4 regions of the Blautia sp. DFI.1.216 genome follow, and region 1 is predicted to be linked to each of the others. Evidence: predicted binding sites of a transcription regulator. Region 1 holds the regulator's gene; each other region holds the start of a gene.

The links. Region 1 encodes Rex, which represses fermentation and respiration genes when NADH is low (regulators of the CRP and FNR family bind a similar motif). Its sites were predicted from a motif close to ATTGTTAANTANTTAACAAT; they were not measured.
Region 2: the regulator Rex is predicted to act here: its motif matches at 822-841, upstream of LJE11_RS07230 (iron-sulfur cluster assembly scaffold protein).
Region 3: the regulator Rex is predicted to act here: its motif matches at 555-574, upstream of pckA (phosphoenolpyruvate carboxykinase (ATP)).
Region 4: the regulator Rex is predicted to act here: its motif matches at 1,381-1,400, upstream of LJE11_RS06635 (complex I 24 kDa subunit family protein).

The regions. Positions count from the first base shown of each region.
Region 1 is NZ_JAJDML010000002.1:7,914-10,122, reverse strand. It holds gene LJE11_RS00955 (bifunctional ADP-dependent NAD(P)H-hydrate dehydratase/NAD(P)H-hydrate epimerase) at 1-678, opposite strand, end outside; gene LJE11_RS00950 (redox-sensing transcriptional repressor Rex) at 768-1,415, opposite strand; gene LJE11_RS00945 (ABC-F family ATP-binding cassette domain-containing protein) at 1,676-2,209, shown strand, end outside.
Region 2 is NZ_JAJDML010000013.1:80,097-82,305, forward strand. It holds gene LJE11_RS07225 (TraX family protein) at 24-764, opposite strand; gene LJE11_RS07230 (iron-sulfur cluster assembly scaffold protein) at 1,017-1,709, shown strand; gene LJE11_RS07235 (GGGtGRT protein) at 1,728-2,209, shown strand, end outside.
Region 3 is NZ_JAJDML010000005.1:108,896-111,104, reverse strand. It holds gene LJE11_RS03540 (PIN domain-containing protein) at 1-266, opposite strand, end outside; gene pckA (phosphoenolpyruvate carboxykinase (ATP)) at 726-2,209, shown strand, end outside.
Region 4 is NZ_JAJDML010000012.1:34,498-36,706, forward strand. It holds gene LJE11_RS06630 (NADH-quinone oxidoreductase subunit NuoF) at 1-671, opposite strand, end outside; gene LJE11_RS06635 (complex I 24 kDa subunit family protein) at 668-1,147, opposite strand; gene LJE11_RS06640 (YoaK family protein) at 1,470-2,171, opposite strand.

The sequences.
Region 1 (2,209 bases):
CATTTTTAAATCTTCACGTTCCAGATGATGCATACAGATTTTCTTTCCGGGTATGGAATAGATTCCGATATCCGTAACAACGATCTCACCGCCATACATGCGTCCGGGATAAAAACACAGCCCTCTTTTGCGAAAAGCAAAGGTAACCGTAAGATCTGCCCGGAATGCAATCCCCTTCTCAAATCCGGTATCTGAGTCAATCCCGGATGGAATATCCACAGCTACTTTATACGCAGATGCCCGGTTCATTGTACTGATAAGCTCTGCATATTTTCCCTCTACAGGTCTGCTCAGTCCAACCCCAAAGATGGCATCTACTATAGTAGTATATTCATCCGGATCCAGGTTATGCACCCGGGGCACCTGATAATATTCTGCTGTTTTAAGCTGTCCGGCAGTTTCAGCAGTCATTTTCTCTTCCTTACCCGCAATATAATACCAGGTTCTGACTCCTCTCAACTGAAGCAGTCTGGCAATCGCCAATCCGTCTCCGCCATTGTTGCCGGTTCCGCAGACCACAAGGATTTTCTCTTTTTCTTTATTCTTTAATCTCTGTACAATCTCCTCAACCGTCTTTAATGCCGCCCTCTCCATAAGTACTGGAGACGATATCCCGGCTTTCTGAATCGTATTATGATCCAGTTCTTTCATCTCAACAGCAGTTACAATCTCTCTCATCTGTTCACCTCCTGTTTACAATAACACATTTACATACAAGAGAAAAGCTGTGATCAGATGACCACAGCCTTGTGTTTCACAGTTATCCCTTACATCCCTTCATGTTCCTTTCTGTACTCACTCAGGTTATAGGACAAAGTCATAAGACTCTCTGAAAGATGTACGTTCTCTACCATTACATCCTCCGGGGCATCCAGATCAATATGTGCAAAATTCCAGATTGCCTTAATTCCATTATCAATCAAAATCTTTGCCATCTCTTTGGCTTTAATTTTAGGAAGAGTCAAGATCGCGATCTCAACCTCATTCTCCTTCAGAAACAAAGGAAGATCGCTCAACATCTGAATCTCAATTCCACGAACTGCAATCCCCTCAAGTACAGGATTGACGTCAAAAATACCAACCAGCTTAAATCCGCGCTTTTCAAAATCCACATAATTGGCCAATGCCTGTCCCAAATTACCGGCACCCAGAATAATCATCGGATGTACAGTATCCAGCCCAAGGATCTTACCGATTTCTGTATACAAATAGCGTACATTATAGCCGTAACCCTGCTGACCAAAACCACCGAAATTATTTAAGTCCTGACGAATCTGGGAAGCCGTCACATGCATCTTCTTGCTAAGATCATTTGAAGATATACGCTCTACATTCTCCTCCATCAATTCACCGAGGTAGCGGTAGTACCGCGGCAAACGCTTGATTACCGCTTTCGAAATTTCCTTAGCTTCCACAAATTTTCCCTCCTTAGCTTATCTATGTCAATTATACCCAGATGTTATTTTATTGTCAAATTAAATTTGTACTTTTTGACCAAATATTTCTGTATTTTTTTATCAATTTCATTCTGAAAAATTCCCCGGAATATCATATTTTCTTCCATGCATCCATCCGGTGCTTTCTTTTCTCTGGACAAAATCTCTTAAAATGCTTTCAAAAACAGGCATTTTCGATTATAATAGTACGCGGACAAATTACAAACGGAGGAATTCCTATGATTTTATCATGTCAGAATATCTGTAAATCCTTTGGCGAAAAAATCATTCTCAAGGATGCCAGTTTCCATATAGAAGACCGCGAAAAGGCAGCTCTCATCGGCAATAACGGTGCAGGCAAGACGACTCTGCTGCGAATCATTATGCATGAGCTCTCCCCGGATTCAGGAAACGTGGTACTTGCCAAAGATAAAAATATCGGCTACCTTGCCCAGTATCAGGACATTCATGGCCATCATACCATTTACGAAGAACTGATTTCCACCAAACAGCACATTATTGATATGGAGAACCGTCTGCGCTCTCTGGAACAGGAAATGAAAACCACCACCGGAGATGCTCTGGACAGCCTGATGAATACTTACACAAGACTGAGTCACCAGTTTGAACTGGAAAATGGTTACGCTTACAAAAGTGAGATCATGGGTGTATTAAAAGGTCTTGGTTTCACAGAAGAAGATTTCGAACGCCAGATAGAAACTCTTTCAGGCGGCCAGAAAACCCGCGTAGCTCTGGGTAAACTGCTTCTTGCC
Region 2 (2,209 bases), on a different contig from region 1:
GAAGATATTTGTTGTACCTGATATTACATATGAAATAAAAGTTTTCTCAGGATTACCAGAATGGTAATGTGCACCGGATAAAACCAGTAAAAAACATATTTCAGAAATCTTCCTTTTACAAATCCACGTTCACCATTGTACATATTAATGGAAAGAAAAGCAAAGCAGGCTTTCCATTCATAGTAAAGCCAGCAGCTTCCGATGATCGCCTGGGCGGTTTTATCGTTGCGGAACCAGTACATGATCAGCAGGAATACAAATCCCCGCCATCCGTAATCTGCCTTCAGAAACACAGAGACAGTCAGCAGTGCCAGCACGCAGACAAGCTGCATTCTCTGATTATCCCAGAAGTATTCCAGGGCACAGAATGCCAGGTATCCCAGAAACAGGGTGAAAAATACATTCTGTTTTTCATATCTCCAGGTGTTGGTAAACATGAAGTTCCATGGAATCTCAGAGATACATGCAAATAGAAACAGATTCAGGCCATATTTCTTACGGTTATGTGTATGCAGAAATCCTTCCACTAACAGAAAACAGAAAATTGGAAAAGCGGCCCTGCCGATATCCCGGAAAATCCGATACCAGCTGTAATCCACGCCGCCGAAACTGAAAAGGGTTGCAGTTGTGGCAGGATAATTATACAGGATCATTAAGCCGGTATGGTCAATCAGCATCAGGGTGATAGCAATTAATTTTAAAGAGCTTCCGCTCAGAACCTGAAATTTTGCAGGGAGAAAGGAAGCAGGTAACTTTGTTGTCATAATAGAAATCCCTTCATTAATAGAAATTAGAACTATTTTACCACAAAAAAATCAAAGATGGTTAAAAATTTTACAATTTATGACTGGACGAATCAGCACTTTTGTGAGAAAATAACACTAGGTTGTTAGGCATACTCCTCTGAAGTCATTCAGCAGACATCGGAGTTTTATCCTGTGCAGTTCATTCAGCAGTTCTGTACAGTGGAGAGTATAACAACATGAAGTTAATCTATACTTGAAAGGAGTTTTACAATGATTTATTCACGCGAAGTAGAAGAAATGTGCCCAGTTGCACAGGGCGTTCATCATGGCGCCGCTCCAATCCCAGAAGAAGCTAAATGGGTACAGGCAAAAGAAGTCAAAGATATTTCCGGTCTTACACACGGTGTTGGCTGGTGTGCACCACAGCAGGGTGCCTGCAAGCTTACATTAAATGTTAAAGAGGGTATCATCCAGGAAGCACTGGTTGAGACTATCGGATGTTCAGGTATGACTCACTCTGCAGCTATGGCTTCCGAGATTCTTCCGGGACTTACAGTTATGGAGGCACTGAACACAGACTTAGTTTGTGATGCGATTAATACAGCTATGAGAGAACTCTTCCTTCAGATCGTTTATGGACGTACACAGTCTGCATTCTCAGAAGAAGGACTTCCAGTAGGTGCTGGACTTGAAGACCTTGGTAAAGGACTTCGTTCTCAGGTTGGTACAATGTATGGAACTCTGAAAAAAGGACCTCGTTACCTTGAAATGGCAGAAGGTTATGTAACAGGTATTGCTCTTGATGCAGATGATGAGATCATCGGATATCAGTTCGTAAGCCTTGGAAAAATGACTGATTTCATCAAAAAAGGCGATGACCCGAATACTGCATGGGAAAAAGCAAAAGGTCAGTATGGCCGTGTTGCAGACGCTGTTAAAATTATCGACCCAAGAAAAGAATAATTTAGGAGGTAACAGGAAATGGCTTTATTTGAATCATATGAGAGACGAATTGACAAGATCAATTCTGTTTTAAACAGCTATGGCATTGCTTCTATCGAAGAAGCTGAGAAAATCACAAAAGACGCAGGTCTTAATGTTTACGATCAGATCAAAGGCATTCAGCCGATCTGTTTTGAGAACGCTTGCTGGGCATATACAGTAGGTGCTGCGATCGCAATCAAAAAAGGATGTAAGAAAGCAGCAGATGCAGCAGCAGCTATCGGTGAAGGACTTCAGGCATTCTGTATTCCTGGATCCGTTGCTGATACACGTAAAGTAGGTCTTGGACATGGTAACCTTGGCAAGATGCTTCTTGAAGAAGAAACAGAGTGCTTCTGCTTCCTGGCTGGACATGAGTCCTTCGCAGCAGCTGAAGGTGCTATCGGTATCGCTGAGAAAGCTAACAAAGTTCGTCAGAAACCATTACGTGTTATCCTGAACGGTCTTGGTAAAGATGCTGC
Region 3 (2,209 bases), on a different contig from region 1:
TCATCCTGACCTGTGCACTCTTTTCCTATCAGATATCCCAGATAAGAGCCCAGATGCATATCTGCTGACTGATTTCCTGTCGGTACTTTATGCGTGATCAGTTTTGACTCTCCGTGATCATTGATAATATCAAGGTCTATTTTTCTGCTGTTGTCTGTATAAAAAAGATGGATAATATCTGTTTCCCGTAATTTTTCGCATCCTTTGAAGCCTTCACTTCCTACATTTTCATAATCAATTAAATAATAAGTTTTGATAATCTTCATCCTCTCTTTATTTGTTAATGTTCACTCCGTTCACAGTAACCTTTATTTTTCTCTGCTGTATAATACTCTGTCATTTTCAGCCGGATAATTCTTTCCTATTTTAACATGCATCTTTCTTCGGCACAACCACATAGTGGCAGCTCTCCTGGTTAGTATTTCCTGGTTGTCTTTCCTGCCTATTCCAGTCAGACAGAATATTATCATATCCACGAATAGTATTCCCATATTGCCACTATAATAAATTTACATACCTTTTGTGAAAAATGACGGTTTTTTCATCAAATTTGAGTTGATAAATCTTTAACAAATTTCAAAAAAAGGCAAAAATCCTGTTGATTTTAAGCGTTAAATATGTATAATAGTAAAAGAGAAGCGATACCCATTCGCTTTTATGGTAAGGTATCTTAAGCCTGTTTAAACAGGCGCTTTCATTAACGAAGAAAAGAGGTTAAACGTAAGATGGCAAAAATCGATTTAAGCAAGTATGGCATTACCGGAACTACAGAAATTGTCTACAACCCTTCTTATGAAGTATTATTTGAAGAAGAAACCAAACCGGAACTGGAAGGCTTTGAAAAAGGTCAGGTCAGCGAACTTGGTGCAGTTAACGTTATGACAGGTATCTACACAGGACGTTCTCCTAAAGATAAATATATCGTTATGGATGAGAACTCCAAAGATACAGTATGGTGGACAACAGACGAATACAAAAACGATAACCATCCTGCAACTCAGGAAGCATGGAATGCAGTAAAAGAAATCGCTAAAAAAGAGCTCTCCAACAAGAGACTTTTCGTAGTAGATGCATTCTGCGGTGCTAACAAAGATACTCGTATGGCTATCCGTTTCATCGTTGAAGTTGCTTGGCAGGCACATTTCGTAACAAATATGTTCATCCAGCCAACAGCTGAAGAACTTGAAAACTTCGAGCCAGATTTCGTTGTATACAACGCTTCCAAAGCTAAAGTTGAAAACTATAAAGAATTAGGCCTTAACTCTGAAACAGCTGTAATGTTCAACATCACAACTAAAGAGCAGGTTATCGTAAACACATGGTACGGCGGAGAAATGAAGAAAGGTATGTTCTCTATGATGAACTACTTCCTTCCACTGAAAGGCATGGCTTCCATGCACTGCTCTGCAAACACAGATATGAACGGCGAAAACACAGCTATCTTCTTCGGTCTTTCCGGAACAGGTAAAACAACTCTTTCCACAGACCCGAAACGTCTCCTGATCGGTGATGACGAGCATGGCTGGGATGACAACGGCGTATTCAACTTCGAAGGCGGATGCTACGCTAAAGTTATCAACCTTGACAAAGAATCTGAGCCGGACATCTACAATGCGATCAAACGTAACGCTCTTCTTGAGAATGTAACACTTGATGCTGAAGGCAAGATTGATTTCGCAGATAAGAGCGTAACAGAGAATACTCGTGTATCTTATCCGATCAACCACATTGAAAACATCGTTCGCCCGATCTCTTCTGCACCGGCAGCTAAGAACGTAATCTTCCTGTCCGCAGACGCTTTCGGAGTACTTCCTCCAGTATCTATCCTGACAGAAGCTCAGACTCAGTACTATTTCCTGTCTGGATTCACAGCTAAACTTGCTGGTACAGAGCGTGGAATCACAGAGCCTACACCTACATTCTCTGCTTGCTTCGGACAGGCATTCCTTGAACTGCATCCGACAAAATACGCAGAAGAACTTGTTAAGAAAATGGAAAAGAGCGGAGCAAAAGCTTACCTCGTTAACACAGGATGGAACGGAACTGGAAAACGTATCTCCATCAAAGATACTCGTGGTATCATCGATGCAATCCTTAACGGAGATATCCTCAACGCTCCTACTAAGAAGATCCCATTCTTCGATTTCGAAGTTCCAACAGAGCTTAACGGCGTAGACACAGGTATCCTTGATCCTCGTGACACATATGC
Region 4 (2,209 bases), on a different contig from region 1:
TCACCCTCATCACCATTACATACAACATAGCGGGTTTTCTCTGCCTGGCGTGCAACCTGAGACCATTTCTTGCCTGCCGGGAATCCTGCACCGCCACGACCGCGAAGCCCGGATTTAGTTACTTCATCAATAACTTCCTGCGGGGACATGCTTCCCATCACTTTTGCAAGTGCCTGATAGCCTCCCACAGCAATATACTCTTCAATAGATTCCGCATCAATTTTTCCGCAGTTTTCAAGGACGATACGTGTTTGTTGATTTAAGAAAGGAATATCATCAGGATGTGGACAGACTGTATTATTATCACGATAAAACAGCCTCTCTACAGGTTTCCCTTCCAATATAGTTCTCTCCACAATTTCCTTACAGTCTTCTGGCTGTACGTGAACATACTGATAATCATATGGTTCAATTCTCATCAGAGGTCCAAGTTCACATAAGCCCTGGCACCCTGTCTTGATCACGCCTACATGAGGCACATCCTTCTGCATTTCAACTGTTACTCCATCAATTCTCTCACAGAGTACTGACATCTCTTCATAAATCTTCTGCGCTCCGGATGCGATACATCCGGTACCTGAACAGACAAGAACGCGGCAGGTATAAGATTTAATCTGCTCATTTACTTCAGCCTGCTTATTTAACAGGTCTTCTTTACTCTTAATACTCATACGCACTCTCCTCTCAGTTTATTCAAAAGTTCTACAGCTTTCTCAGGAGTCATCTTCGGATGTACTTCATCATTGACAGTCAGTGTGGGGGCAAGTCCACATGCACCCAGACAGGATACTGTTTCTACGGTAAAAAGCATGTCATCTGTAGTGTGTTTCTTGTTGCTCAGTCCAAGTTCCTTCATCAAAGCCTCTTTTACAGGCATGGATTTTCTCACATGACAGGCTGTTCCGTCACACACTTTAATGACATATTTCCCTTTCGGCTCAAAAGAAAAATTCTCATAGAATGTGGCTACACTGTAGGCCTTGGCTTCTTTTACTCCGATTTCTTTCGCTACATAAGTCAGCAATTCTCCCGGCAGGTAACGATATTCCGCCTGAATATCCTGCATGATCGGAATCAGCGATGCTGCTGTACGTCCGTAGTGCTCGATGATCTCATCCGCTTTTCTGTAATAAGACTGGTCTAACATTCGGTTCCCTCCTTAAATAGTAATTTTGATACATCGGTTTTAATATAGTACCGATATATCGATTCCCACGCAGCTTTAGTTATTTTCAACATATGTGCTGTTGATATTATACATTATATAGTTGTTTTGCACAATATCATTTTTGAAATTTTCTGAAATTAATTTATAACAATTTGTTATAGATGTATAGTATTCATAAATGTATAGAAATGAAAAGCAATTTCTTTAACAGGGTTGTTAATTTAATAGCAATATCAAAACAAAAAAGATCATTGAAAAGAATATTATCTTCTTCTCAATGACCTTTCTGGAAATGGCTGCATTATTTAATTTCATGTTCCTCATGGAAATGCTTATATTTTTCTATAAACATCAACAGAAAGCTGATCATAAGGAATCCACAGGAAACCCAGATCATTCTGATTCCATAGCGTATGGACAGATTTCCACCAATGCCGGCACCCAAGGCAAACATAAGGATGATTCCAAAATAATACATCGCCTGTTTTAGCTGTTTTGATTTTTTTTCACGAAAATAAACTGACAACGCAGCTGTACCACTGCGCAAATTACCGATACACATAGTACTTGCATAGGAATATCCGTTTACCTTGCGGAAAGACTGTACCTGCATTGCACAGGCGAAAGATGCCATGGCATTCGCCAGCATATTGTATTCGGTTGGCAGGAAACCTACTGTAAATAAGATCAGGATTTCTGCCAGCAGAACACCCTGCCGCCAGTGGAGCTTCTGCGCATATTTATAATTTGCCTGTATTTTCTCCGCAACCCATACGCCCAGTGCAAAGAAAATAATAGGAAAGAAGTATCCCAGTCCTGCTGTCAGTTCTCCTGCCATAAAGTGCTGGCTCATAAGAACGACGTTTCCTGTCTGTGCATTACAGAATACTTCGTTTCTTGCATTATAGGTGTAAGCATCCTGAAAACCTCCTGACAGTGCCAGGAATGCACTGTTTAAAAAGGCTTCCGACATTTGTATTTCGTGTTGATTATGATCTTTCATGATTTTCCCCGTTCAAGTTTATTTGCAGTTATTTCCTG